Regions from separate parts of the Catenuloplanes sp. NPDC051500 genome, predicted to be linked through region 1. Evidence: predicted binding sites of a transcription regulator. Region 1 holds the regulator's gene; each other region holds the start of a gene.
What was found. Region 1 encodes HrcA, which represses chaperone genes, less so after heat shock. Its sites were predicted from a motif close to GGTTNGCACNCTCNNNNNGAGNGTGCNAACC; they were not measured.
Positions count from the first base shown of each region.

Region 1 (9,932 bases):
GTAGTGGGGGCGCGCAGCCTGTGGAACTGACAGGATCGGAACGACCGGGTCACACGATGTGAGGGTGGTGCCAGGACATGTCGGACGATGCGAAACGGGAGGACGCCGTCGAGCGCGCGCTGGCGCGACTCGGCGTCGAGGACAAGGTGCGCCTGCTGTCCGGGCAGGACTTCTGGACGCTCCCCGAGTTGCCGGAGATCGGCCTCGCGTCGCTTGTCATGTCGGACGGCCCGGTCGGCGTGCGCGGCACCGGCTGGGCGCCTGATGACCCGTCGGTCGCGCTGCCCAGCCCGACCGCGCTCGCCGCCACCTGGGACGTCACGCTGGCCCGCACGGCCGGCAGGATGCTCGGCCAGGAGTGCCGGCGCAAGGGCGTGCACGTTCTGCTGGCGCCGACCGTCAACCTGCACAGGTCACCGCTCGGCGGCCGGCACTTCGAGTGCTACTCGGAGGATCCGCTGCTCACCGGCGAGATCGGCGCCGCCTACGTGACAGGCGTGCAGGATCAGGGCGTCGGCACCACAGTCAAGCACTTCGTCGGCAACGACTCCGAGACCGACCGCATGCGGGTGGACGTCCGGGTCGACGAACGCACGCTGCGGGAGCTGTACCTGGCGCCGTTCGCCCGGATCACCGCCGCCGGCGCGTGGGGCGCGATGGCCGCCTACAACACGGTCAACGGCCACACCATGACCGAGCACGGCCCGCTTCAGAACGACGTGCTCAAGCGGGAGTGGGGCTGGGACGGCGTGATCGTCTCGGACTGGACCGCGGCGCGCAGCACCGTGCCGAGCGCGCTCGGCGGCCTCGACGTGGTGATGCCCGCCTACGGCGACCCGTGGGGCCCGGCGCTTGTCGAGGCGGTGCGGGCCGGCGACGTACCGGAGGAGGTCCTGGACGACAAGGTCCGCCGGGTACTGCGCCTCGCCGCCCGGGTGGGCATCCTCGCCGGCGCCCCGCCTGTCGTCCCGTCGCTCGCCTCGCTTGACGGCTCCGACGTGGCGCGGGAGATCGCCGCCCGCTCGTTCGTGCTGGCCCGCAACGAGCACGACCTGCTGCCGCTCGATGCCGGCGCGGTCCACCGGGTCGCGCTGCTCGGCGCGCTCGCGGTCGACGCGCGCGTGCTCGGCGGCGGCAGCGCGCTCGTCTTCCCACCACACGTCATCTCGCCGCGGGACGGCCTGGCCGCGGCGCTGCCCGGCGCCTCGATCGTCTACGCGCCCGGCGCCGACCCCCGGCCGTCACTGCCGGCCGCCACGTTCGACGGCCTCACCGCCACGCTGCGCGCCGGCGACTTCCGCGTGCTGTACTCGTCCCCGCTGCCGACCGCGACCGTCCGCTGGATGGGCAGCCTGCCGGCCGGCGTCTCCCCGGACGAGCTGTCCACCGTGGAGCTGTCCGGGCGGCTCGACCCGGCCGTGACCGGGCTCCACAACCTGTCCATCGTCGGCTTCGGGCACTTCGTGCTGCGGGTCGCCGGAGATGTGATCTTCGAGGGTCCGGTCTTCGCGGACGACGCGGACACCGTCTTCCGCGAACCGGTCGAGCGCCGCTTCCCGATCCAGCTGACCGCGGGCGACGCCGTCGACCTGTCGCTGACGCTCGAGGTCACGCCGGAGACCGCGGGCTTCGTCGGCTTCAGCATCGGCTACGCGCCGCCCGGCCCCTCCCCCGACGAACTGCTCGACCAGGCCGTCGCCGCAGCCCGCGACGCCGACGTGGCAGTGGTCGTCGTCGGCACCACCGAGGAGGTCGAGTCCGAGGGCTTCGACCGCTCCTCGCTCGCGCTCCCCGGCCGCCAGGACGAACTGGTCTTCCGCGTCGCCGCCGCGAACCCGCGCACGATCGTCGTGGTCAACTCCGGCTCACCGGTGCTGATGCCCTGGGCCGACGAGGTACCGGCCATCCTGCTCACCTGGTTCCCCGGGCAGGAGGCAGGCGCCGCGCTCGCCGACGTGCTGCTCGGGCACGCCGAACCCGGCGGCCGCCTGCCCACCACCTGGCCCCGCCGCGCCGAGGACTGCCCGGTGCTCTCCACCACGCCCGTCGACGGGGTGCTGTCCTACGACGAGGGCGTGTTCATCGGCTACCGGGCGTGGCAGCGCGGCACTGTGGCGCCGCTCTTCCCGTTCGGGCACGGCCTGGGCTACACCACCTGGTCGTATGAGTCGATGGAACTCCACCCCGAGCCGGACCACGTCGGCAGCGTCGTGGTCACGCTTCGCAACACCGGCACCCGCCCCGGCCGCGAGATCGTCCAGATCTACGCCGGCGCCGTGGTCGGCACCACCGTCGACCGCCCGGAACGCTGGCTCGCCGGTTTCGCCCCCGCCTCCGCCGCCCCCGGGGAGACCGTGTCCGTCCGCATCCCGCTGCCCGAACGCGCATTCCAGATCTGGGACGACGGCTGGCAGGCCGTCCCCGGCACCTACCGCATCGAGGCTGCCCGCTCCGTCGACGACCGCCCGCTGAGCGCCGAACTGAGCATCTGACAATGTCCTCATGATCAAACATGCCACCGCGAGCGTGTTCCTTTTCGGCCTCGTCGACGGCGGGTGGCGGATCGGCCTGATCCAACACCCGCGCTTCGGCCGCTGGATGCTCCCCGGCGGCCACGTCGAACCGGACGAGAACCCGGCCGAGGCCGCGCTACGCGAGGTGCGCGAGGAGGCCGGCCTGGAGGCGACGCTGGTGCTGCCCTTCTCAGGCATCGTCCCGGACTACCCCGCCGCCGTCCGTGTCCCGATCCCACTGTGGATCACCGAGCAGCAGGTCCCGGCCGAGTCCCGCCTGCCGTCCGCCCACATCCACGTCGACCACCTCTACCTGGCCGTCACCCGATCGGCCACGCCGACCACAGACCCAGAACTCCCCTTCCACTGGTACGCCGCCGGCGACTTGCCGTCCCTGACGATGTTCGACGACACCCGCAACGGCGCCTACGCTCTGTTTGCGATCATCGACACGCTCGTGCCACCGAGACGGTAGGTCCGCTATCGGCGGGTCTTGCGAAGTTCAGTCGCAAGCAACGCGAGATCCTCGGCCGCTCGCCCCAGCTCGGGAGCGGACAGGTAGAGGTGGGAGTCCACGTCTGCGATCGGCCCGGACCAGGCGCGGGTGAAGCCGGCCCGTTCCAAGGCGCGCCAGGACGCCGTGTTCTCCACGAACGGGGCCGCGCAGACCGCGGCGAGGGTCGGATGGTCGGCGAAGGTGCGCTGGGCGCAGCTCCGGATCGCGGCGGAGGCAAGACCGCGCCCGGTCAGGGACGGGTCTCCGATCAGGTAGTCCAGGCCTGCGGCGGGGGACGGGAGCGCACCGGTGGCGGCGAGGGCCTCGGCCCACTCCGGGTGGTCGTCGATCAGGTAGCGCTGGATGAGGCCGGCCGCCCGGCCGCCCGCCGAGATCATGAAGACCTCGGTGGGCTCGCGGCCGGCGATCCGGCCGGCATAGCGAGCGCGGACCGCCTGGGGCTCGGTGGGCGCCTCCCACCAGCGGGTGACGTGTGGTTCGGCGAACCAGCGCACCACCGTGTCCAGGTCCTCCGTGGCGAGCGGCCGCAGCGTCACCTCGGGCGCCTCATCACGGCCGGGACCGTGCACGGTCACCAGCGGCCGAGGCGGGTGGAGAGGACGGACAGCGCCGCCACTCCCGCGGTCGACGTTCTCAAAACCTGATCACCGAGCCGCACGGTACGCCCGCCGGCCTCGACGAACGCGTCCAACTCCGCCGGTGCGATCCCACCCTCGGGCCCCACCACAAGCAGGATCTCTCCCGCAGACGGCAGCGGCACCGTGCTGAGCCGCTCCGTCGCCTCCTCGTGAAGCACGAACGCGGCGGCTCCACCCCGCAGACGCTCGGCCACCCGCCCGGTGTTCAGCGCGCCGGGTGCGACCTCCGGCAGCCAGGCGCGGCGGGCCTGCTTGGCCGCCTCCCGGGCGGTGGACGCCCACTTGTCCCGGGCACGGCCGGCCCGCTCACCCTTCCACACCGTGACCGAGCGTGAGGCCGACCAGGGAATGATCTCGTCCACCCCGACCTCGGTCATCGCCTGCACGGCCAGCTCGCCCCGGTCTCCCTTGGGCAGCCCCTGCACGACGACCAGACGCGGGTCGGCGCTCTCCTCGTACCCCCGCGACCTAATCTTGATCTTGAGGTTGCCCTTCCCCGGTGCAACGACGACGGCGATCGCCGTCCCACCTCGCCCGTCCGCCAGGATCAGCTCCTCGCCCGCGCCAAGCCGCTGCACATTCGCCGCATGGTGCCCCTCAGCCCCATCCAGGACCCACTCATCAACCGCGGGAAGCGACTCGACCAGAAACAACGGCAACGACATCAGAGACCCACTAGCCCATCGTGAACACTCGAAGCCCACCCGCTCCGCTCTTAGTCTGCAGTTTCTCCGGACCCGTCGCTTGCGTGACCACGTCGTGAGGCGCGGACGACCGAAGAAAGTCGTTCTCCGTCAGACACGCTCTTCGTCTGCCTGAGAACGACTTTCTTCGGCCGTGGCGTCGAGCCCGGAGGAGCGAAGCGACGACCAATCAGTTATGCCCGTTGAAGGCGTCGCGCATGCGGGAGAAGAAGCCGCCCTGCTTGGACAGTTCGGCGATGTCCTCGCCGCGGGTCTTCGCGAAGTCGCGGAGCATCCGCTCCTGCTCGGACGTGAGCTTGGTGGGGGTGCGCACGTCGAGGTGGACGAAGAGATCGCCGCGGCCCTGGCCACGGAGTCTCGGGACGCCCTTGCCGCGGATCCGCATCGTCGCGCCCGGCTGGGTGCCGGCGCGGACGTCGATCGCCTCTTCGCTGTCGAGCGTCTTGATGGTCAGGCGGGTGCCCATCGCGGCCGAGGTCATCGGCACTGTGACGCGGCAGTGCAGGTCGTCGCCGCGACGTGAGTAGACGTCGTGGGGTCGTTCGTGGATCTCGACGTAGAGGTCGCCCGCGGTGCCGCCACCGGGGCCGACCTCACCCTGCTGGGCGAGGCGGATGCGCATGCCGTCCTCGACGCCGGCCGGGATCTTCACGGTGAGTGACCGGCGGGTACGCACCCGGCCTTCACCGGCGCAGGTCGGGCACGGGCTCGGGATGACCGTGCCGTGGCCCTGGCAGACCGTGCAGGGGCGCGAGGAGACGACCTGGCCGAGGAACGTGCGCTGCACGGACTGCACCTCGCCCCGGCCCTGGCAGGTCTCGCAGGTGGCGAGGTGGGTGCCGGCCGCGGTGCCCGCTCCGGAGCAGGTGGTGCAGATGACCGCGGTGTCGACTGTGATGGGCGCCTCGACGCCGAACGCGGTCTCCTGCAGGTCGAGCTCGAGGCGGAGGATCGCGTCGGCGCCCGGGCGGGTGCGCGGACGGGGGCCACGGGTCGCACCCGCGGCCTGGCCGAAGAACGCGTCCATGATGTCCTGGAACCCGACGAACGGGCCGGCGCCGCCGGGACCGCCCGGACCGCCGCCACCGCCGCCCGGGGCCAGCGGATCGCCGCCGAGGTCCACCATCTGACGCTTCTTGTCGTCCGAGAGAACCTCGTACGCCGCGTTGATGTCCTTGAACTTCTCGTGCGCCTCGGGATCCGGATTCACGTCCGGGTGGTATTGGCGGGCCAGCTTGCGATAGGCCCGCTTGATGTCGTCGTCGGTCGCGTCCCGGCTTACGCCGAGGATCCCGTAGTAGTCCCTGGCCACTGCGTTGGTGTCCCCATGTCTGTCTGGATCAGGAATGCCGGCCGTTAATTCTGTGCCAGCAGTTCACTCACGTAGCGTGCCACGGCTCGCACCGTCGCGATGTTGCCGGGGTAGTCCATCCGGGTCGGGCCGAGCACGCCCAACCCACCCACGATCGTGCTGTGCGGTCCGTAACCGGTGCTGACCACCGCCGCGGACCGGAGATTGTCGATCTTCGTCTCATCACCGATCATGACCCGCGTGGCGGCCGGCTCGACCTCCCCGAACAGCTTGAGCAGGATCAGATCCTCCTCAAGCGCCTCCAGGATGGGCCGGAGCGAACCATGGAAGTCCAGGATGCCACCCCGGGTCAGGTTAGCGGTGCCCGCCAGGACAACCCGCTCCTCGCGCCGCTCGACAAGTGTCTCAAGCAACACGGACGAGAGCACTGCCATCGTGGTCCGCTGTTCCGGCCGGATCTCGTCGAGAAGCGCCTCGACGAGCGTCGGCGTGTCCACCAGACGCTTGCCGCAGAGCTTTTCGTTTATCCGGGTACGCAGGTCGAGCACCTCGTCGGCGGGGGTCGGCTCAGGCAGCTCCACCAGGCGTTGTTCCACCCGGCCGGTGTCCGCGATCATGACCAGCATCAGCCGGGTGCTGGAGATGGAGACCAGCTCCAGGTGACGCACGGAGGACCGGGCCAGGCTCGGATATTGCACGACCGCGACCTGACGGGTGAGTTGAGCAAGAAGCCGGACAGTGCGATGCACCACATCGTCGAGATCGACGGCGCCGACCAGGAACCGCTCGATCGCGCGCCGCTCGGCTGGACTCAGCGGTTTGACCCGGGAGAGCCGGTCGACGAAGAGGCGGTAGCCGCGGTCGGTGGGGACGCGGCCGGCGCTTGTGTGCGGTTGCCGGATGTAACCCTCCTCCTCCAGGACCGCCATATCGTTACGCACGGTGGCCGGGGAGACGCCGAGATTGTGCCGCTCGACAAGTGCCTTGCTGCCGACCGGCTCCTGCGTGGCGACGTAGTCCTCGACTATCGCACGCAGGACGGCGAGCTTGCGATCATCCAACGCCATCGCCAACCTACCTTCCCGCCGGTCAGAGGTTCCTCTCGCCGATGCTGGCACTCGACTGTAGCGAGTGCCAGTCTACGACGCACGTCCGGCAGAAGCGATGATCACTTTGCACCACATATGCGATATTTCTGATATATGCTTTTATGGCGGAACGGCGGTGGCGGCCTTTGATCGCCCCCTCTACCGTGACGGGCATGACCGAACCGCCTCGTCCGCCTGGTGAGGGCACCCCGGGCTCCAACGACCCGTCGTACAGCACCCCGCCGTCGTACGACAACATGCCTCCGTCCAGCGGCGCAGGCGCTTACCCGCCCCCGTCCAGCGGCGCCGGCGCCTATCCGCCGCCCACAAGCGGCGCGGGCGCCTATCCCCCTCCGTCCAGCGGCGCCGGCGCCTACCCGCCGCCCAGCAGTGGCGCGGGCGCCTACCCGCCGCCCGGTGGAAACCCCAACGCCTATCCCCCGCCCGGCGGCGACCCGAACGCCTACCCGCCGGCCGGCGGCTACGGTCCCCCGCCCGGTGGCGGCTACCAGCAGCCGTACGGCCAGCCCGGCTACCCCGGCGCCAAGGGCAACTACGTCAACGACGAGAAGACCTGGGTGATCCTGTCGCACGTCGGCGGCATCTTCATCGGCTTCCTCGCTCCGTTGATCATCATGCTGGTCAAGGGCAACGAGTCGCAGACCGTCCGCGCCCACGCGGTCGAGGCGCTGAACTTCCAGATCACCTGGGGCGTCGCGATGCTTGTCGCCGTGGTCCTCTCGGTCTGCACGCTCGGCATTCTGTCGTTCCTGCCGTTCGTCGTCTGGATCGTGGTCCTGATCTTCGGCATCATGGCGACGATCAAGGTCAATGACGGCGAGTGGTACACCTACCCGGTGACGTACCGCATCGTGAAGTAAGCACGCTGCCGCAGGGGTGGTCCGTCAGAGCAACTCGCGGATCACCCCGTCGGCAAGCAGCCGCCCGTCTCGAGTCAATACGATCCGGCCCTCGCCGTAGGCGTCCTGGTCGAGAAGGCCGCGGACCAGCGCGCTCTTCGCTCCGGCGCGCCCAGCCTCGTCAAGCGCCGCGAGCGGCAGCCCTGATGCGAGCCGGACCCGGAGCATCACGTCCTCCATGTGCCGGTCGGCGTCGGTGAGCAGCTCCCGGGCCAGCGCGGGTGTCTCGCCGGCGGCCAGGCGCTTCGCGTACGCGGAGGGGTGTTTGACGTTCCACCAGCGGACGCCGCCGACGTGGCTGTGCGCGCCCGGCCCCAGACCCCACCAGTCGCCGCCGGTCCAGTAGAGCAGGTTGTGCCGGCAGCGGGCCTCGGGCGTGGTGGCCCAGTTGCTGACCTCGTACCAGCTGAATCCGGCGGCGGTCAGCGCGCGGTCGGCGGCCAGGTAACGGTCCGCGGCCACGTCGTCGTCCGGGTAGGGCAGCTCGCCGCGGCGCATACGGGCGGCCAGCCGGGTGCCGTCCTCGACGATCAGCGCGTAGGCGCTGACGTGGTCCACCCCGGCCGCGATCACCGCGTCGAGCGAGCGGGCGAAGTCCTCCGCGGTCTCTCCCGGCGTGCCGTAGATCAGATCGAGGTTGACGTGCTCGAAGCCGGCCTCCCGGGCCTCGATCGCGGCAGCCGGCGCGCGACCGGCGGAGTGCTGCCGTTCGAGGATGCGCAGCACGCCCGGCGCGGTGGACTGCATGCCGAGCGAGATCCGGGTGAATCCGGCCCGGCGGAGCGTCCTCAGGTACGCCGGATCGACGGATTCCGGGTTGGCCTCGGTGGTCACCTCGGCGTCCGGCGCGAGTCCCCAGGTGTCGTCGATCGCGGCCAGGATCCGCGCGAGGTCGTCGGCCGGCAGCAGCGTCGGCGTCCCTCCCCCCACGAACACCGTGTCCACTTTTTTCGGTTTTTTCGTCATAACGCGTGATGCGAGGCGCAGCTCGGCCAGCACGGTCTCCGCGTACTCGTCCCGGCTCGCACCCCCACCCAGCTCCGTTGCGGTGTACGTGTTGAAGTCGCAGTACCCGCACCGGCTCGCACAGAACGGGACGTGCAGATAGACGCCGAAACCGCGTCGCCCCGACGCCTCGAGCGCAAAGGGGGGCAACGCGCCGTCACGTGGTACGGCCTCGCCGTCGGGAAGTTCGCCTGGCACTCGTCTAGTGTGCCCGCATGACGTCCGCGCTCCTGCGGGTGGAGGCCGGCGACGGGGTGGCAACCCTCACGCTGGACAGCCCGCGCAATCGCAACGCCCTGTCCACGTCGTTGATCAGCGAGTTGTCCGAGGCGTTCGCCTCGGCCGTGGCAGACCCCGCCGTCCGGGTGATCGTGCTCTCCCACACCGGCCCGGTCTTCTGCGCCGGCGCCGACCTGAAGGAGACCGCGGCCGCGTTCGACGGCGACGGCACACTGCCGGTGGTGCCCCTGGCCGACCTGCTCGCCTCGCTCTGGGAGTCGCCGAAGCCGATCGTGGCCCGGGTCGGCGGCGCCGCACGCGCCGGCGGCATCGGCCTGATCGCGGCCGCGGACATCGTGGTCTGCGCGTCGACTGCGACGTTCGCGTTCAGCGAGGTCCGCCTGGGCGTGGTCCCGGCGGTCATCTCGGTGCCGGTGCGCCGGCGGATCTCCGCGCGCGCGGCCGCCGAGCTGTTCCTAACCGGTGACGTGTTCGACGCGGCCCGCGCGGCGGAGATCGGCCTGGTCACCCGCGTGGTCGACGAGACCGCGCTCGACGAGAGCGTCGCCGGCTACTGCGAGTCGATGCTCAAGGGCGCGCCGGCCGCGCTCGGCGGGGCCCGTGCGCTGCTTCAGGACGCGACAGTGCGGGACGAGTTGGCCCGGATGGCGGACGCCTCCGACCACTACTTCCGGTCCGCCGAGGGCCGGGAGGGAATCCTGGCTCACCGCGAGAAACGACCACCGCACTGGATTCCCACTTCTCGCCAGTAAAGTGGGACCCCTACACAACGGGGGTGACGGTTGCGTATACAGGGAGTGACTGCTGCGGTCGCGACGATGGCACTTGCCGGGACGCTCGGCCTGCTGGCCGCCCGGCACGACTGGGGCGAGACACTCCCCAAGGTTCCGCTCGTGCTGTCCCGCGCCTGCGTGGTCACCGCGGACGGCCAGGTCAACCTGAGCGCGCAACAGATGGCGAACGCGGCAACCATCGCCGCGGTCGGCATCCGCCAG
Region 1 is NZ_JBITDX010000021.1:78,991-88,922, forward strand. It holds gene ACIA8K_RS32440 (beta-glucosidase) at 78-2,492, shown strand; gene ACIA8K_RS32445 (NUDIX hydrolase) at 2,503-2,988, shown strand; gene ACIA8K_RS32450 (GNAT family N-acetyltransferase) at 2,994-3,566, opposite strand; gene ACIA8K_RS32455 (16S rRNA (uracil(1498)-N(3))-methyltransferase) at 3,602-4,333, opposite strand; gene dnaJ (molecular chaperone DnaJ) at 4,542-5,684, opposite strand; gene hrcA (heat-inducible transcriptional repressor HrcA) at 5,729-6,751, opposite strand; gene ACIA8K_RS32470 (DUF4870 domain-containing protein) at 6,946-7,653, shown strand; gene hemW (radical SAM family heme chaperone HemW) at 7,678-8,895, opposite strand; gene ACIA8K_RS32480 (enoyl-CoA hydratase-related protein) at 8,913-9,689, shown strand; gene ACIA8K_RS32485 (hypothetical protein) at 9,756-9,932, shown strand, end outside.

Region 2 (9,932 bases), on a different contig from region 1:
CTGGTTCGGGCCGATGGGCACGGCGGCGACCGCGGAGGGGCTCGGGATCGGCGGCGTGCTGCTCCGGCGCTGCCTCGCGGACCAGCGCGCGCACGGCCACGACCGGGTGGAGATCGGCTGGGTCGGGCCGCTGCCGTTCTACTCCGGCGCGGCCGGCGCGCGGATCGAGCGGGTGTTCTTCCTGTACCGCAAACAGCTCTGACCGTTTCGGGCTAATCTGGCCGTACCCCCGGCTTGTTCTGACACGACTGGGGGTTGCGCGTCGATGCGAGTGATCATCGCGGCGTCCGACGGGAACGACCCGAAGTGGGCCAACCACCTCGGCGTGCCCAAACAGCTCGCGCCGCTGGATGGCGCGCCGATGCTCGTGCACACGATCGAGCTGGCGCGCACGATCAGCGACGACGTCCACGTCACACTTCCGGACGATCCACGGTACGACGTGCTCTCCGCGTTGCCCGGCATCACCCGGCACGTGCGCAGCGGCGACTATCCAAGCGAGTACGCCTCGACGCGCGACCTGTGGTCCACGAGCGGTCGCACCGTGCTGCTGCTCGGCGACGTCTACTTCACGCCGTCGGCGATGTCGGAGGTGGAATCCGAGACCGCGCGCGCGATCCGGATCTTCGGCCGGGAGGGGTCGTCGCTGCACACCGGCAACGACTGGGGCGCGGTCTTCGCCACCTCGTTCTGGCCCGAGCACCACGCCGAGCTGGACCGGCATCTGACCGAGGTGCACTACGAACACGCGGTCGGCCACTGCCTGCGCCACCCGGGCTGGATGCTGCTCTGCGCGGTCCAGGACACGCCGTGGGAGGTCCACGAGGTGCGGGCGCCGTGGTTCGTGCAGATCGACGACCTGACGGACACCATCGGCCAGCCCATGGAGTACGCCCGGCACCCCGCGTTCTCCGGCCGGGTGACTACCAGCTGACCGCCTCCGCCTCCACTGTCAGGTTCAGGTCCCGGACCGCCAGCGCGGTGATGTCCGCAAGCTGGTCCCGCCCGATCCTGGCCCCGTAGAGGCTTGGCACGCCGTTTATCCCGGTCAGGTCGTTGCCGCGCAGGTCCGCACCCTCCAGGTCGCAGTCGGCAAGCTCCAGATCCTTCATCCGGCAGTCACTGAACGCGGCCTTGGTCAGCCGGCAGCGGGTCAGCGACGCCTTGTCGAGCGTGCAGCCGACCCAGGAGACCGGGCCCGTCGCCTGGACCTCCTCCCAGACCGCGAAGTCAAGCCGGCAGTCCTCGAAGGTGACGTCCGTAAGCGTGCCGTCGAAGAGTTGCGCGCCGGTCAGCCGGCAGCCGATCAGCTCGCAACGGTCCATGGTCAGTCCGCGCAGGTACGCGCTGGACAGGTCGACGCGCTCGAGCACGCACTCGGTGAGGCGGACGTTGCGCCAGTCGGCCTCGAGCAGCTCGACGTCGGTGAGGTAGCACCGGGTCAGGCGGATGCCGGCCAGCTCCAGGCCAGCCCAGTCGACGTTCGACACGAACGCGTCGGAGAGATCCTCCAGCGGCGGCTCGGTCACCGGATCAAGATCGCGCGGGTCGATGCCGTACGGCACGACCCGCGGTTCGTCCTCGCCGCCGCTCTTCACCCGACCGAGATTAGCGCTGCCGGGCCGCACGGTGCGCCCTGCGGCGCTCACCCCTACCCCTTTGCACCGATATATGGGCACAAAGTTGCTGACTTCAGACCATGGACAGTCGCTGTCGGTTATCTTCTGATCACCCAAAGTACACGGCAGCGCTGCACTACAGCGCTATTTCGGACGGCCCGACACAGGACAAGCGCGGGCCAGGACCACTGCCGAACTTATGCGGTTCGTAATGTCCGTAGGAGGACCCACGCATGCGCAAGTCCCAGCCAACACTCGGCCGCCGGCTCCTCCGAGCCTGCGTCGCAACAGGAGCGGTAGCCGCCGTCCTGTTCGCCGCCGCACCACCCGCGTTCGCCGCGAACGTGAACGTCACCATCGCGCCCACCACCGGCCCGATCGTCGGCGGCCCCGCCATCACAGTCACCGGCACCGGCCTCGCCACCGACTTCGCCCTGGCGTCCCAGATCGAGGTGCGGTTCACCACCGTGGCCGCCTGCCCGGCCACCCTCGGCGCCACGTCGGCCACGAACATCAAGGCACCGACAGTCGTCCGGGTCTCGGCAAACGAGCTGACCGTCACCCCGCCGGACCCGCTGGGCACCGTGCCCGCCACGTACCGGGTCTGCATCTACGGCGCCTCCAGCGGCACCCCGACCACCACGTCTCCCATCATCGGTAACGCGTCCACCGCGTCCGGGTCCTACCGCACCTACGTCGCGGCGACCCTCAGCCCGCTCACCGGCCCGGCCGGCGGCGGCAACTCGATCACGCTCAACGCGACCGGCCTGGTCGGCACCGGCACCACGGTCGGAGCGATCCTCGCCACCGCCGCGTGCCCGCAGACCTACACGACGAGCGGCAACATCGTTCCCACAAGCACGACCAAGAACTCGGCCGATCAGGTCACAGTCGTCGTGCCGGCCACCGCTGTGGCGCCCTCCGTCTACAACGTGTGCCTCTACAACGGCACCACGGTCGGGACCAGCCTCCTGATCGGCACCGGCGGCGCGTCCCAGTACTCGCCCAAGTACCCGCAGGTCACGCTGAGCGCCACCTCCGGCAAGAACGCGGGCGGTAACACGATCACCGGTACGTCGACAGGCCTCTACGCCACCGGCACGCCGTCGTTCGTCTTCTCGGCCTCGCTGACCTGCCCCTCGACCTACGGCACCCCGGACGGTGACCTGGTCGCGACCACGACCACCACCGACGACGTGGCCACGCTCTCGGTTCCGACCGGGGTGCTGGCGCCGAACGTCTACAACCTCTGCGTCTACGACGGCACCAACGTCGGAAGCCTCCTGGTCGGCACCAGCAGCGACACCTACACGCCGACGGTGCCGGCCGTTTCGCTGAGCCCCGACTCCGGGTCCACGGCGACGTCCACCACGATCACGGCCAGCTCCACGAGCAACTTCCTGCTGGGCGTGACCACGCCGGGCGCCACGCTGTCGAAGACCGCGTGCCCCGCGAAGTACACCACCACCGGCAGCAACTTCGCCGCGGTCAGCCCGGACCCGGTCCGGATCTCGAACACCAAGCTGGCCCTCACGGTGCCGACCACCGTGGTGCACGACACCAGCGCGAACACGACTCCGTACAACGTGTGTGTCTACACCGGCAAGACCGGTAGCAGCACGCTCGTCGGCACCTCGGTCTACCGGGTCGGCGCGGTGCTGACCGTCAGCACCATCTCGCCGGCCAGCGGCCCGGCGCAGGGTGGTAGCGAGATCACGGTCACCGGCGCGGGCTTCACGGCCGGTCTTACCGCGACAATCGGCGGCAGCCCGATCACCAACATCTCGGTGACCGACAGCACCACCTTCACCGGCCTCACCTCGCCGCACGCGGCGGGCACCAGCCTCGCGCTGGTCGTCAAGACCGGCGCCGGGTCGAAGACGAAGTCGGCGGCGTTCAGCTACACGTTCGGCATCACAGTCACGCCGAACACCGCGCCCTCGAACACGTCCGTGACGCTCGACGTCCTGGGCGCCGGCTTCGAGGACCTCGCGCCGTTCACCTCGGTGAACTCCAACAGCGCGAACTCGCACGTCTACCTGGTCCGCGGCGGCTCCGGCACCGCGACGGCCTACGACCCGACCACCAACGGCGGTGTGAAGACGAACCCGCAGATCCAGGAGTGCACGAACGTTCTGGTGATCAGCAACCTGGAGCTGCTCTGCACGCTGAACCTGGCGGACAGTCTCACCAACGCGGCCACGCCGGCCGCCACCGGTACGCCGGTGCCGGAGGGCACCTACACGGTGACGGTGGTGAACACCGGTGCGATCACACCTGTCGCCGGCATCACCAAGTCGCTGATCACCAGCGGCTCCACCTTCACGGTGTCGCCGTACTGATCGGCCTGAGGGTCTGACGATCCACAAAGCCGCCCGGGGCTTCACGCCCCGGGCGGCTTCTTCTTGTCCCCGCTCAGCCCAGCTCGTTCCAGCGGGCCTCCACCGCGGCCACGCTCTCCTTCCGCACCGGCTTCCCGTCCATGTCCACCGCGACGGTGTAGACGCTCCGGGTGGCGCTGATCCGCCAGCAGAGAAGCAGCGTGGGCCGTTCGCGGGCCGGCAGGTCGGGGCTGAGCCGGATCCTGTTCGTGCACTCGACGTCGCCGACCCGCTCGCGGTCCTCGGTGATCCAGGACAGTTCCCGGTAACCGGTGAGGTCGGCGCGGGCGGCGGCCACCTTCAGGCGCTTGCGCTTGTCGTCGGAGAACGTCTCGTCCACGTCGACGTCCGAGTCCTTGACCGTGCTGTTCTGCGGCACCGCGCGAAGCGTCCTGGCCGGCCGGGGCGGTCCGGCGGCCTGGGCGGAGGCCTTGGCACCGCCGGTGGGCTCCGCTGACGTCGCCGCCGGAGCCGCACCGGACGGCGACACCACAGCGGACGACACGGCAGCGGACGACGCCGCCGCGGACGACGCCGGGGCCACGGAGGACGAGGGGGCGGCGGAGGCAGGGGAGCTCGGCGGCGGCAGCGCGACCACGTCCGGGGCCGTCTCCGCGGTGGGCTTGTGCGTCTGTGAGGCGACGATGGCCACCCCTACCCCCAGGACCGCGAGCACGCCGACCGCACCGATCGCGATCTGCTGCTTCGGGCGGCGGGCGCGGCGGGCCGCCGCGGAGGCGTAGGCCCGGCCGGTGTCCTGCTCCAGGGCGTCGTCTGTCGGTTCCGTGTCGTCGGTGCGCATGGCGGTCCTCTACGGGTCGGCTCGTGATTCGGGCCGGCCCGCAGAGGTCGCGGAATCCGGCCCCGAGCACCCAGACTGTCACGCGAAACGGACATTTTCCGCAAGATAGACGTTTGTGGACGACGGGACACAGCCAAGCGGGCGGGCCGCTGTCGCGACCCGCCCGCTTCGGTGAAACAGGGTTGAACTTAGAAGTCCATGCCTCCGCCGTCGGGGGCGCCGGCCGGGGCCGGGTTCTTCTCCGGCTTGTCCGCCACCACGGCCTCCGTGGTGAGGAACAGGGCCGCGATCGAGGCCGCGTTCTGCAGCGCCGAGCGGGTGACCTTCGCCGGGTCGATGATGCCGGCCTTGAGCAGGTCGACGTACTCACCGGTGGCGGCATTGAGACCGAAGCCGGCCTCCAGGTTGCGCACCTTCTCCACCACGACGCCGCCCTCGAGGCCGGCGTTCACGGCGATCTGGCGCAGCGGGGCGTCGAGCGCGACCTTCACGATGTTCGCACCGGTGGCCTCGTCGCCGACGAGGTCCAGCTTGTCGAACGCGGTCTTGCCTGCCTGCACCAGGGCGACGCCACCGCCGGGCACGATGCCCTCCTCGACGGCCGCCTTCGCGTTGCGAACGGCGTCCTCGATGCGGTGCTTGCGCTCCTTGAGCTCGACCTCGGTGGCCGCGCCGACCTTGATGACCGCAACGCCGCCGGCCAGCTTGGCCAGGCGCTCCTGCAGCTTCTCACGGTCGTAGTCGGAGTCCGACTTCTCGATCTCGGCGCGGATCTGGGCGACCCGGCCGTTGATCTGGTCGGCGTCGCCGGCACCGTCGACGATTGTGGTCTCGTCCTTGGTGACCTGGACCTTGCGGGCGCGGCCGAGCTGGTCGAGCGTGACGCCCTCCAGCTTGAGGCCGAGCTCCTCGCTGATGCCCTGACCGCCGGTCAGGATCGCGATGTCGGTCAGCATGGCCTTGCGGCGGTCACCGAAGCCCGGCGCCTTGACGGCGACAGACTTGAAGGTGCCGCGCACCTTGTTGACGATCAGGGTGGCCAGGGCCTCGCCCTCCACGTCCTCGGCGATGATCAGCAGCGGCTTGCCCGACTGCATGACCTTCTCCAGGATCGGGAGAACGTCCTTGACCGACGAGATCTTGCTGTTCGCGATGAGGATGTACGGGTCGTCGAGGACGGCCTCCATACGCTCCGCGTCGGTCCAGAAGTAGGGCGAGATGTAGCCCTTGTCGAAGCGCATGCCCTCGGTGAGCTCGAGCTCGAGGCCGAAGGTGTTGCTCTCCTCGACGGTGATGACGCCTTCCTTGCCGACCTTGTCCATCGCCTCGGCGATGATCTCGCCGACGGTGCTGTCACCAGCGGAGATGGAGGCGGTGGAGGCGATCTGCTCCTTGGTCTCGACGTCCTTCGCCAGCTGGCTCAGGGCCTCGGAGACACTCGCCACGGCAGCCTCGATGCCCCGCTTGAGACCAAGCGGGTTGGCGCCGGCGGCGACGTTGCGGAGGCCCTCACGGACCAGCGCCTGGGCCAGGACGGTCGCGGTCGTCGTGCCGTCACCGGCAACGTCGTCCGTCTTCTTCGCGACCTCCTTGACCAGCTCAGCGCCGATCTTCTCGTAGGGGTCCTCGAGCTCGATCTCCTTGGCGATGCTCACACCATCGTTGGTGATGGTGGGGGCACCCCACTTCTTCTCGAGCACGACGTTGCGGCCCTTCGGGCCCAGCGTCACCTTTACGGCGTCGGCGAGGGTGTTCATGCCCCGCTCGAGTCCGCGGCGCGCCTCCTCGTCGAAAGCGATAATCTTGGCCATACGGCGTTGTCCTCCTGGACGCTCACGGCACCCGGACGATTCCCACCGGCATGCCGCCTGCTGACGCACCTTCGGACGACGTCGATGACGTCGTCCGTCGGCCGGGCCGGATAAGCCCGCGACGACCGGCCCCGCCCTTGTTGGCCACCCTCCGGCGACCCCCTCGGACGTGACCCCACCGTCCCGACCTGTTGGCACTCGCCATCAGCGAGTGCCAGAACCTTTTTTAGCACTCTACCCATGCGAGTGCAAGCACGGGTCATGCTCCGGCAAGCGTGGGGAGAACCTCGTTCAACCCAGTTCCGCCGCGAGTTGTGCAGTGCTCAGCGGCGCCGCCTGGGCCCGCTGCTCCGCGTAGATGAGCAGGGTGCCGATGATCTGGAACGCGGAGAGCGGCAGCAGGACCACAAGCTCGACCGGGACGATCGCCAGCGAGTAGACGACCAGGTAGACCGGGTCCGGTGCGCTCATCAGCGCGGCGAACGGGATCTGCACCACCACGCCGACCATGCTGCCGACGGCCTGCGCCACGCCCCAGATGATCACGGCACGGACGCCGATCACCAGCAGGTTGCGGTGTAGCGCCCGGAACGAGGCGCCGATGCCCTGCCGCTCGAAGAGCACGATCGGGGTGAGCATCATCAGCCCGAGGAGCACGTAGAGGCCGGGCAGGAAGCAGGCGAGCAGGCCGAGGAGGTAGAGCAGCCCGCCGAGGAGCGTCCAGCCCCAGAGCGCGAGGCTGCGCCGGACGCCGTACCCGAGCGCCTCGCCGAGCCGGACCCGCTGCCCGGTCGCCGCCTCCCGGACGATCGCCCAGGTGGCCGCGGCCCAGGTGACGGACTGGAACCAGGCGGCGACCACACCGATGACAAGCCCGGCGGCCACGGCGACGATTCCGATAGAGATCAGCCGGGCGGGGTCGGGCTCCGCGGACGGATCGGACGGGTCGAAGCCGAGCGTCCGGGTCACCACATCGGGATCGGCGATGACGACCGCGGCCACAATCCCGCCGATCACCAGGAGAAGCACCAGGGCGGGCAGGATCTGCGCGACAAAGATGATCGAAATGACGCTTCGCCAGCTACGTTTGAACGTCGCACTGATCCGCGAGACCCAGCCGGCGACTCCGCCGTCCGGCGGGGTGACGAGCGGGTCGTTGGGATCGAACTGAGGTTGGTAGTAATAAGGCTGCTCGATAGGCGGGTAACCCACCGGTGGCGCTCCTCGGAAAAAGCTGCCTGATGCAGCTAGCGGCTCATGGTTCGCATTAGCAAAGCCGTAATAAGACGTTGAAGTACATCAACATGTAGAGGTCACCACGACAGGGGTCCACACGTGAGTAGGGCGCCGCCTCACCGACGTGAGGAGCGACGCCCCGAATGGGAGATGGATGGGGGTCGGCCCGGCCCTGGACCGCCGCCGGTGAATCAGGCGATGACCCGCACCTTCTCCGCCTGCGGACCCTTCTGACCCTGCGCGATCTCGAACTCCACGCGCTGCCCGTCGTCCAACGCCTTGTAGCCGTCCATCTCGATCGCGGAGAAGTGGACGAAGACGTCCTGCCCCCCGTCAACCGCGATGAAACCGTAGCCCTTTTCGCTGTTGAACCACTTGACGGTGCCCTGTGCCACGGTGCACTTCCTCACTTCTATGGTGCTGGTTGCGCCAACCCCCCGGCTTAAGCAACTGCTCATCCGGGGCCGCCGATCCGGGCCCCTCTTGGTCCTCGAAACACTGCGGCCGAACCGCACGCTACACGAGCAACACCGAGCGTGCACTACCCTAAAACGGACACCATGGACCGTGGTCGGCTACTGATGGTGATCGCTGCCCAGCCCACACAGGAACGAACCCGGACGGGCCGTTCTCGTCGATACAGGTTGCCCGATCACCCGCTTCCGGGTAGGCAGAGCAACATGACCAGCACCATTGCCCCGGTACGCCACCCCACGCCCCACACCATCACGCGCGTGCGAGTCCCGGACGCCGCGCGAATGCGGGCACTCCGACTGGAAATGCTTGCCGATTCTCCGCTCGCATTCCTGGAAACGGTGGCAGAGGCCGCGGCACGACCGCACGAGGATTTCCGCGCGCAGATCGCGTACAACATCCGGTCCGGATCGACAGTGCAGTTCGCGGCAGTCGAGGATGGACGGTTCGTCGGTCACGCGGGGGGCGCCGTGTTCGCCGCGGACCGCCGGGTGACCCTGATCTTCGCGGTCTACGTGACACCCCGCCTACGGGGAACGGGCCTGGTGGGGGCGTTGGTCGAGGCGGTGGCGCAATGGTCGCGGGAGGAGCGCCGGCCGGACCTGATGCTTGAGGTGGTGAACGGCAACGACCGCGCGGTCCGCGCCTACGAAAGACTAGGTTTCCAGGACACCGGCGTACGAGTGCCGCACCCCACCATTGAGGGTCTCACCGAACTGCGAATGCGTCGTGCCGCATGAAGGAATAGGCACGAAAGAGGTAAAACTCCGCAGAGATACGTATCCATTACTGTAAGTAAGCGTCACACTTGTCTGATGCGGGCGAGACACCTGACGCGCACCGGCTTGACGGCGATCAACGGCACCACCGCGGTAGGGCTGGCGATCGCCGTGCTCGCCCGCGCACGCATCCGCCGCGGGCCGGGCGGCGTACTGATCGCGGGCGACTGCCGGCGTCCGGCGCTGGGCCGCACCTTCACGATCGGCAGCGTGATCCTGACCCGGCGCCCGCCGGAGTGGCTGCTGCACCCGGACCGGGCCGCACTGCTGGAACACGAGACACGGCACGTCGCGCAGTACGCCGGGCTCGGCCCGCTGTTCTTTCCCGCGTACTGGCTGGCCTGCGGCTGGTCATACGCGCTGACCAGGACCTACGGCTCACGCAACTTCTTCGAGCGGCGGGCCGGCCTCACCGCCGGCCGCTACCTGGAGGCGCCGCTGCGCCCCTGGGCCGCCCGGATGACCCGCGGTCAGCAGGCAGAGAGGCGCACCCCGGGCGGCACCGAGACGTAGGCGTGCGACACGTAGGTCCCCGGCGCCACCCGATCCCACAGATTCGTGGTCCGCACCGCGCCGGCCACCGTCTGCCCGCGCTTCTGACACTGGATCGGCAGCTCGGCCGCATTGCCCGCCAACCCGATCTCGGCCGCCGCACTTGTCGCGCCCGCGCGCAGCCGCACCGGGCCGTCGCCGGTGAGCACCGAGCCCCGCGTGACGCCGCCGGTCCACAGGAAGTCCACGCTGACCCAGGAGTTGCCGGTCAGCCGCAACCCGTCCCAGAACGTGCCGTCCGCCAGGTCGATGCCGGCCGGATTGAGCACATCACGGTC
Region 2 is NZ_JBITDX010000005.1:83,194-93,125, reverse strand. It holds gene ACIA8K_RS12090 (GNAT family N-acetyltransferase) at 1-202, shown strand, start outside; gene ACIA8K_RS12085 (hypothetical protein) at 266-934, shown strand; gene ACIA8K_RS12080 (pentapeptide repeat-containing protein) at 924-1,598, opposite strand; gene ACIA8K_RS12075 (IPT/TIG domain-containing protein) at 1,853-3,961, shown strand; gene ACIA8K_RS12070 (hypothetical protein) at 4,035-4,802, opposite strand; gene groL (chaperonin GroEL) at 4,991-6,613, opposite strand; gene ACIA8K_RS12060 (hypothetical protein) at 6,905-7,825, opposite strand; gene ACIA8K_RS12055 (cold-shock protein) at 8,041-8,244, opposite strand; gene ACIA8K_RS12050 (GNAT family N-acetyltransferase) at 8,530-9,063, shown strand; gene ACIA8K_RS12045 (hypothetical protein) at 9,139-9,615, shown strand; gene ACIA8K_RS12040 (hypothetical protein) at 9,573-9,932, opposite strand, start outside.
Region 2: a site for HrcA is predicted at 6,803-6,833, ahead of groL (chaperonin GroEL). Genes of this name have one in related genera too.

Region 3 (9,932 bases), on a different contig from region 1:
GGCCGGGGACCAGGCGCAGCAGGAACCAGCCCGCCGCCAGTGCGGCCACCACCGCCACCAGCGACGGAAGCGCCCACGACGCGTCTGCCCCCTCGCGGGTCAGCGCGGCCGCCACCCCGATCACCCCGAACAGCGCCACCCCACCCACGGCATAGGCGAGCGACCGCACCGCAAGCGCCCCGATCCCGGCGGCCGCCAGCGCCAGCAGCACCACGGTCCCCACGATCAGCGCGGTCTTGTCGTGCACGCCGAACACCGCGATCGCCGCGTCCTTCACGCCGGCCGGCACGTGGTCGACAACCACCCCGCCGACCGCCACCACAGGCGCGGACCGCGGCCCGATCAACACGGCCGCCAACTCCGCCACACCAAGCCCGGCCGCGGCCGCCGCCACCCCGGCCAGCGCACCCCACCGTGCGGTCCCGGCAGCGCGCGTCACCGGCACTGGCACCTCAGTCGTCATCGCCACGCCCCCAAGTCTCCCTCGCGCCCCGGCGGCGGCCACGGCGCAAACCATTACGGCTCAAGAACGGAACGGCGCCCGTCCAGCCTTGTTGCGCTCAAAGTCGAGAGTTGGGCCCCATCCTGCGAAAACAACTTACTGTCAGAGTGACAATAAGCTAGCCTGCATCCATGACGACGGATGATTGGGAGCCACCGGCGGTCATGCTGACCGTCGACCTGGTGATCCTCACGCTGCGCGGGACCGGCCTGCAGATCTTGCTGATCGAGCGCGGCGTCGAGCCGTACCGTGGCGCACTCGCCCTGCCCGGCGGCTTCCTTCGATACCTCGGCGAGGACATCGAGGCCGCCGCCCGCCGCGAGCTGTCCGAGGAGGCCGGCCTCGACGACGAGGCACTCCACCTGGAGCAGCTCGGCGTCTACGGCGAACCCGGGCGCGACCCCCGCGGCCGGGTGGTCTCGGTGGCCTATCTGGCGATCGCCCCGCGCCTGCCCGATCCGATCGCCGGCACCGACGCCGCCGACGCCGGCTGGCGCGACGCAAACGCGGTGCTCACCGGCGATCTCCCGCTCGCGTTCGACCATCACCGCATCGTCACGGACGGCGTCGAGCGCGCCCGCACCAAGCTCGAGCACTCCGCGCTCGCCACCGCCTTCTGTGCCGACACCTTCACGATCTCCGAGCTGCAGGAGGTCTACGAGGCCGTCTGGGGCACCCGCCTCGACCCTCGGAACTTCTACCGCAAGGTCCAGCGCACCGACGGCTTCATCATCGCCGACGGCCCCACCCGCAAGACCGACACCGGCCGCCCCGCCCGCCTCTTCCGCGCGGGCCCCCGCAAGGTTCTCCACCCACCGATGGTCCGCACCCCCGACCCCGCCCTCACGAAGGGAAATGACGAATGAGCGCCACCCCGATCGTGATCCTCACCGCGTTGAACCTCGAGTACCAGGCGGTTCGCCATCACCTGACCGACATCGAGACGCAAGCACACGATGCAGGCACGCTGTTCGAGATCGGCCGGCTCCCCAGCGGCGGCCGGGCCGTGCTCTGTCTCGTCGGCAAGGGCAACCAGTCCGCCGCCGTACTCACCGAGCGGGCGATCTCCCTGTTCGCGCCGTCCGCCGTTCTGTTCGTCGGCGTGGCGGGCGGGCTCTATCCCAGCGTCAAACTCGGTGACGTGGTGGTGGCCACCCGGGTGTACGCCTACCACGGCGGTACCAGCGAGGACGACGGCATGAAGGCCCGCCCGCGCGCCTGGGACATCCCGCACGCGGCCGAGCAGGTCGCTCAACGCCTGGAGCGGACCGGCGAGTGGACGCGCAACCTCCCACGCGGCGCGGACGTGCCCACCGTGCGCTTCGCGCCGATCGCTGCCGGCGAGGTCGTGCAGGACTCGGCGACCTCGGCACACGCCCGCTGGGTCCGCGACCACTACAACGACGCGCTGGCGATCGAGATGGAGGGTGCCGGGGTCGTACACGCCGCGGCACTCAACAGCGCGCTGCCCGGCATCGTGGTGCGCGGCATCAGCGACCGGGCGGACGGTACCAAGCAGAACACGGACGGGCAGCGCTGGCAGCCACGCGCGGCGGCGAACGCTGCGGCGTTCGCGATCGCGCTCGCCGACGGCCTCGGCCTCGGCCTGACCGGAGGCAACAGCCGGAAACCACGCACCGACAGCCCGAGGAGCACGCCGATGCTGGGATCGAACCAGAACATCGCCAGGGGGAACGCGCACGTCGGCGTGCAGGCCGGCATCATCCACGGCGATGTCCACCAGTCGTTCGGCGCCAGCGGGCCGGACAGCCTGCCCGACCGGCTCGATGCGCTTCGCGTCCAGTTGCAGCGGGCACGGGCGGACGACCGGCTGGACGAGGAGACCTACAAGGCCGCGGAGGCGGAGCTCACCATCGCCGCCGAGAACCGTGGCACTGCGCTGGTCGCACTGAAGCGGTTGCGCGGCCTGGTCATCGATCTGGCCGACCTCGCCGCCGGCGTGGCAGCGGTCATAGCGCTCGTGCAGGCGCTGTCATGAGCTTCCTCGGCGCCAACAGCAACAGCGCTGACGGGCCCGTCGATGTGCAGGCCGGCGTGGTGCTGGGCGACATCGTGCACACGGAGAACAACACCTACAACGTTCCGCCAGGCGCATCGCCCGCGGAACGATTCGAGATCGGCTTGAGCTATCTCGCGGGTGGTGTGCCGTCGAAGGCCCAGGAGGTGATCGAGGAGGCGATGGCCGCCGGTCACCGCACCAGCCGAGTCCGGTTCTACTGGGTGCTCGCGATGCTGAGCGGCCGGACCCTGAGCCAGCTCACGGACGAGGATGAGACGCGGCTGCAACGCGCACTGGACTGGCCACGGCTGCACGCCGACGACGAGTGGGTCGAGGGACTCCGGGTCATCGAGCGTTTCCTTACCGCGATGGACACGCCGAAGGATGATCCGCAGACCGCCGTGAAGGCGTTCGACGAACTGCCGGACACCCAGCGCAAAGCGATCCTGCGTCACCTCGAACTGTTCCTCAAGGACAACATCCAGGACGCGATGTGGCAACGGGCGCTGGCCCAGGCGCGGGAGGATCAGACCGCAGGCGACCGCAGCAACCGCGTGTGGATCTATTTTCAGCCCCGTCCTCGGCGCCCTCGGGCAGCGACTCCAGTGCCCGAATCCACCACGGCTCAGGACTGGGCCATCGCATGGGCCGCTAGCGTCGCGTTCCTCGCCGCCACCGCTTGTCTCGGCTTGCTCGTGGTGCTGTCCGGCAGCGTCACGGCGATGCTCGCCGCGCTCATGGGCGCGGCGAGCATCGTTCTGATGGCCCGCGACGGCGTGGAGTGGCGCTTTCGCTCCGAACGGCTGCGGGCCAAGGATGTTGAGCATCAGGTATACATGCAGCCCACGCAGGCGACGCCGGAAAGCGGTTTTGCCGATGCCGTCGACCGGCTCTTCTGGCGTTACGTGCACCGGTACCGGCCCCGGGACGTCGACAAGGACGAGTGGATCACGCAGATGTCGGGTGTGCACCGCACCATCCGCGACCAGATCGTCACGTCGTTCCGGGACTCACCGGTGCGGGCGGAGGAGATCGCCTGGCTGATCCGTCATCGCATCTCCGACGCACGTGCCCGGTGGCACCACGGCACGTTGCTGGCTTATCGCGAGCAGCTCAGGATGCCGCTGGCCAAGCGTGCGCTGGTGATAGTGAGCGCGGCCGTCCTCGCCGGTAGCACCGTGTGGGTCGTTCCGGCCGCCTTCGGCCACGCTCCGATAGAGACCTCCGCCGTCGTCTTGATCATGCTGATCACCGCTCGGATCGCCGGCGGCGGCTGGCTGAAGATCAAGATCGAGCAGCGCCGGTACGCGGCAGACTTGGACGAGGCCGCGGCACGCCTTCGTACAGATGAAGAGGCTTTTGCCCGATGGGCCGCCAAACTCGCGCGACGGCCCACCGACCGGGAGATGGCGACGTGGCTGGACTGCGACCGCCGCATCCTTATGAACCGGGCGATGCAGCACTACAACCTGGCGCCGCGGCACGTCATCGCCAGCGCGTTCATCGCCGGCGCAGGCAAGCCCGCCCAGCGCGCGAGGCTCCGGAACGGCCCATGGCGGTACTCGCGCTACCGGATCCTGGTGTTCCTGCTAACCGAGGACGGGGTTCGGCAGATGGCCGCAGATCTTGACTTCATCACGGCCGACATCGAGAGCCGGAACCGCACGAACTACCGCTACGAAGCGGTCGCCTCGGTACATGTCACGGAGGCGAACCGCGCCCGGCCCACCTTCCGGCTAACACTGCTGAACGGCGAGCCCATCGACGTGGAGGTGACCGAGGCCGACCTGCTCTCGCCGGAGATCCGCCCCGACTCGCGCGTCGCGGACATGGTGTCGCTGGACTCGACCGGGCTGACGAACACCCTGCACGTCCTGGAGGGAATCGCCGCGGAGGGCAAGCAGTGGGTCCATCTCGACCGGCGGCGTCGCGGCAACCGGATCTCCGTATTGAAGAAGACGATCGACACCTTGATGCGGTGATACGAAAAAGCCCCGGAGCCGTGGAGACTCCGGGGCGTTTCGTAACGACGGGTCAGAAGCCCGGGCCGTGCTGGTGGCCGTGGCCGTGGCCGTGTCCACCGCCGGCGGCGGCGGGCTCGGCCTCGACCGGCTTCTCGACGACCAGGGTCTCGGTCGTGAGGAGGAGGCCGGCGATCGAGACGGCGTTGGCGACCGCGCTGCGGGTCACCTTGACCGGGTCGATGATGCCGGCCGCGGCCAGGTCGACGTACTCGTCGGTGGCCGCGTTCAGGCCGGTGCCCCACTCGGAGGCGCGGACCTTGTTGACCACCACGTAGCCGTCGTGGCCGGCGTTCTGCGCGATCCAGCGCAGCGGCTCGTCGAGCGCCTTGCGGAGGATCTTGATGCCGGTGGCCTCGTCGCCGGTGAAGCCGAGGTCGCCGTCGAGCACGGTGGCGATCTGGGCCAGCGCGGCGCCGCCGCCGGGGACGGTGCCCTCCTCGACCGCGGCCTTGGTGGCAGCGATCGCGTCCTCGATGCGGTGCTTGCGCTCCTTCATCTCGACCTCGGTCGCGCCGCCGGCCTTGATCACCGCGATGCCGCCGGACAGCTTCGCGAGGCGCTCGGCGAGCTTCTCGCGGTCCCAGTCGGAGTCGGTGGCCTCGATCTCCTTCTTGATCTGGGAGACCCGGTCGGCGACCTCGGCGGAGTTGCCGCCGCCGTCGACGATCGTGGTGTTCTCCTTGTCGACGACCACGCGGCGCGCGGTGCCGAGCTGGGAGATCGTGGTCTGGTCGAGCTTGTAGCCGAGCTCGGGGGCGATCAGCTCCGCACCTGTGGAGACCGCGATGTCCTGCAGCATGGCCTTACGGCGGTCGCCGAAGCCAGGCGCCTTCACCGCGGCGACCTTGAAGGTCTTCCGGAGCGCGTTGACGACGAGCGTCGCGAGCGCCTGGCCCTCGACGTCCTCCGCGATGATCAGCAGCGGCTTGCTGTCCTGCAGGACCTTCTCCAGGACCGGCAGGATCTCCTCGACGGTGGAGATCTTCGAGGTGGTGATGAGGATGTACGGGTCCTCGAGCACCACTTCCTGCGACTCGGCGTCGGTCACGAAGTTCGGCGAGACGAAGCCCTTGTCGAACTGCAGGCCCTCGGTGATGTCCAGCTCGGTGGCGAGCGTGGAGCCTTCCTCGATGGTGATGACACCGTCGCGGCCGACCCGGTCCATCGCCTCGGCGATCAGCTCGCCGATCGTGGCGTCCTGCGCGGACACGGTCGCGACGTGCGCGATCGCCTTGTGGTCCGCGACCTCGACGGCCTTCGCGATCAGCGCGTCGGAGACGGCCTTGACGCCCGCGTCCAGACCGCGCTTGATGCCGGCCGGGTTGGCGCCGGCCGTCAGGTTGCGGATGCCCTCGCGGACCAGCGCCTGAGCCAGCACTGTCGCGGTGGTGGTCCCGTCACCGGCGACGTCGTTGGTCTTGGTCGCCACCTCCTTGACGAGCTGCGCGCCGAGGTTCTCGTACGGGTTGGTGAGCTCGATCTCCTTGGCGATGGTGACGCCGTCGTTGGTGATCGTCGGAGCGCCGAACTTCTTGTCCAGCACGACGTTGCGTCCGCGCGGCCCGAGCGTGACCTTCACGGTGTCCGCGAGCGCGTTGACACCGTGTTCGAGCAGGTGGCGGGCGTCATCCGAGAAGCTCAGGATCTTCGCCATTGTTGTCCCTTCACGGACGTGGAAACTGCGGTCACGCCGACGGGCGCGAAGCCGCTGTGGAACCGTCTATAACCGCAGTCAGCCCCGGCGCCCGCGAACGGGACCCGGGGCTGGCCGCGAAAAAACCTGGTACTTCTAGATCACTTCTCGATGACGGCGAGCACGTCGCGCGCGGAGAGCACGAGGTACTCGGCGCCGGCGTACTTGACCTCGGTGCCGCCGTACTTCGAGTAGATGACGGTGTCACCGACGCTCACGTCAACCGGGATGCGGTTGCCACTGTCGTCGACGCGGCCGGGGCCGACGGCGACGACGGTCCCCTCCTGCGGCTTCTCCTTGGCGGTGTCGGGGATCACGATGCCGGACGCAGTGGTGGTCTCGGCCTCGTTGGCCTGGACGAGGATGCGGTCCTCGAGCGGCTTGATCGCAACCTTGGTCGCGGTAGTCACGGGCATACCCTCCTGGGGTACTTGTGTCGTTACCGGCCGCGCGCACGCGGGCGCGCACCGGCCGGAGTCAATCTGCCTCATGCCACCTTGCGGGCCGTCGTCGCGGGTGCCGGACCGCCAGGCGTTGCCTCCAGAAGAGGCGGGTTGCCCCCGGACCAGGTCCGGAAGCTGGCACCCGCCCATGGCGAGTGCTAACGGAAGGTTATTCCGGCGGCTAGCACTCCGTCAAGGAGAGTGCCAACACCCCGCGCGCCGCGGCCCCTTCCGGCGGCCGGAGGATGGGGGCGTGGAGCCGGACCTGTTGCGCACCCCCGAGGGAGAGGCCGCGCTGACCGCGGCCGCGGCGGCGGACGGCGGTGACCTGCTGGCCGCGGCCGCCGGGCTGCGCCGCGCCGGATTCCCACCGGACCTGGCCTCGGCCGCACTCACCCAGGTCGAGCTGCGCCGGAAGGCGGTCCTGAAGTTCGGCGCGGACGCGGAGGTCATGTTCTTCACCCGGGCCGGGCTGGAGCAGGCCACCCGCGCGACAGTGGCCGCGCGCCGGGCGGCACGGCTGCACGACGCGGGCGTGCGCGTGCTGGCCGACCTCGGCTGCGGGCTCGGCGCGGACGCGATCGCGGCGGCGAGGAAGGGCATCCGGGTGCACGCCGTGGAGGCCGACCCGCACACCGCCGCACTGACCAGGGCGAACGTGGCGGCACTGAAGCTCGACCATCTGATCACCGTGACCACCGGGGACGCCACCGAGGCGGACCTGAGCGACGTGGACGCGGTCTTCTGCGACCCGGCCCGGCGCGCCTCGAAGACCGGCAGGCGCGTCTTCGACCCGGCGTCGTTCTCGCCGCCGTGGGACTTCGTGGCCGGGCTGGCCACGCGGGTGCCGCGTACCGTGCTCAAGCTCGCGCCCGGAATCGACCACGCGCTGATCCCGGCCGGCGCGGAGGCGGAGTGGGTGAGCGTGGGCGGCGACGTGGTGGAGGCCGCGTTCTGGTGCGGGCCGCTGGCCGGAGTGCCGCGCCGGGCCACTGTGCTGCCGGGCACCCCCGGAACCACCGCGCTGCCGGGCACCACCGCACTGACCGGCGACGCGGACGTCCCCGCGCGGGTCGGCGGCGTCCGGCGGTACGTCTACGACCCGGACGGCGCGGTGGTGCGCGCGCACCTGGTGGCCGCGTTCGCGGACCGGGTCGGCGGTGTGCTCGCCGACCCCGAGATCGCCTACGTCTACGCCGACGCCCCGGCGCCTACCGGTTTCGGCAGGTGCCTGGAGGTGCTCGACACCATGCCGTTCTCGCTGAAGCGGCTGCGCGCGGAGATGCGCCGCCGTGCGGTGGGCCGGGTGGAGATCCTCAAGCGGGGCTCCGCGCTCGACGTCCAGCAACTCCGCAAGGATCTGCGGTTGAGCGGGCCGGAGGGCCTGTCGCTGGTGCTCACCCGGGTGGCCGGCGCGCCCGTGACATTGCTCTGCCGACCCGTACCCCCGGGGAACTTGTCCTGATCTGCCCCGATAGGGGTCTCGGGCCGGGCATAGTGGATGTGTTCCACCGCAGAGGAAAGGGCCCCCGTATGCGCCGCGGTCTCGCCACGCTCACCGCCGCCGTGCTCACGGCCGGTTCGCTCACGGCCTGCGGAGGTGACGACGCAGGCGATGCCCCCGTGCCGAAGATCGGCGTGATCCTGCCGGACAGCGCCACCTCCGACCGCTGGGAGACCGCGGACCGGAAGTTCCTGGAGAGCGCGTTCCAGAAGGCGGGCATCCAGTTCGACATCCAGAACGCGCAGGGCGACAAGTCCGCGTTCCAGGCCATCGCCGATCAGCAGATCACAAACGGCGCCACGGTTCTCATGATCGCCAACCTGGACTCCGGCACCGGCAAGGCCGTCCTGGACAAGGCGAAAGCGGAGGGCGTGGCCACGATCGACTACGACCGGCTGACGCTCGGCGGGAGCGCGGAGTACTACGTCAGCTTCGACAACACCCAGGTCGGCAAGCTGCAGGGCGACGGACTGGCGACCTGCCTGACCAAGCTGAAGGCGCAGAAGCCGATCGTCGCGGAGCTGCACGGCTCCCCCACCGACAACAACGCCACGCTGTTCAAAGAGGGCTACGAATCGGTGCTGAACCCGCTCTACGCGAACGGCACCTACGTCAAGGGCCCGGACCAGGCCGTGCCGGACTGGGACAGCGTGCAGGCGGGAACGCTCTTCGAGCAGATGCTCACCCAGAGCCCCAAGATCGGCGGCGTGCTCGCGGCGAACGACGGCATCGGCAACGCGGTGATCACGGTCCTGAAGAAGAACAAGCTCAACGGCAAGGTGCCGGTCACCGGCCAGGACGCGGACGTGACAGGCCTGCAGAACATCCTCGCCGGCGACCAGTGCATGACCGTCTACAAGGCGATCAAGACGGAGGCGAGCGCGGCCGCCGAGCTGGCGATCTCGCTGGCCAAGGGCGAACGCAAGGACGTCACCGGCTCGGTCGTCGACCCGCAGACCCAGCGCAAGGTGCCGTCCGTACTGCTGCCCCCGCAGGCGATCTTTCAGGCAGACGTGAAGACCGTGGTGGACGACGGCTTCGTCACCCGCGACGAGCTGTGCACCGAGGTCTACGCGGACGCGTGCAAACAGTTCGGCATCGAGTGAGCCCTGGCGCTAGTCTCGCTCCCGTGGCGAAGAAGGCTGGCGGCGGCACACCCGCGACGACGCTGCTCACCCGGCAGAAGATCGCGTTCACCGCGCACACGTACGAGGTCGACCCGAAAGCCACGTCCTACGGCGAGGCGGCCGCCGCCGCGCTCGGCGTGGCACCGACCCGGCTCTTCAAGACGCTTGTCGCCACCGTGGACGGGCAGCTGGCCGTGGGCGTGGTGCCGGTCTCCGCCTCACTCGACCTGAAGGCGCTCGCCGCCGCGCTCGGCGGTAAGCGTGCCGCGATGGCCGATCCCGCCGCCGCCGAACGCGCCACCGGCTACGTCACCGGCGGCATCTCCCCCTTCGGCCAGCGCTCCCGCCTCCCAATCGTGGTCGACGCGTCCGCCGAAGGGCAGGAGACCGTCTTCGTGTCCGGCGGCCGCCGCGGCATGCAGGTCGAGGTCGCGCCGGCCGCATTCACCGAGGCCGCCGACGCGATCTTCGCCCCCATCGCCACCTCCTGAACCGCGGCGGCACTGCCGAACCAAGATCCAACCCATTTTCCCACTCTGTGGGCGGTTACGCCCGCATGCTCCCGCGGGCACCGGTCGTCGCCAAGGCTCCTCCCTGCGGGATCCGCGGGCGGCCGGGA
Region 3 is NZ_JBITDX010000015.1:724-10,655, reverse strand. It holds gene ACIA8K_RS26925 (molybdopterin-dependent oxidoreductase) at 1-463, opposite strand, end outside; gene ACIA8K_RS26920 (NUDIX hydrolase) at 634-1,368, shown strand; gene ACIA8K_RS26915 (5'-methylthioadenosine/S-adenosylhomocysteine nucleosidase) at 1,365-2,501, shown strand; gene ACIA8K_RS26910 (hypothetical protein) at 2,498-4,504, shown strand; gene groL (chaperonin GroEL) at 4,557-6,200, opposite strand; gene groES (co-chaperone GroES) at 6,341-6,655, opposite strand; gene ACIA8K_RS26895 (methyltransferase domain-containing protein) at 6,936-8,147, shown strand; gene ACIA8K_RS26890 (sugar ABC transporter substrate-binding protein) at 8,216-9,292, shown strand; gene ybaK (Cys-tRNA(Pro) deacylase) at 9,316-9,804, shown strand.
Region 3: a site for HrcA is predicted at 6,862-6,892, ahead of groES (co-chaperone GroES). Genes of this name have one in related genera too.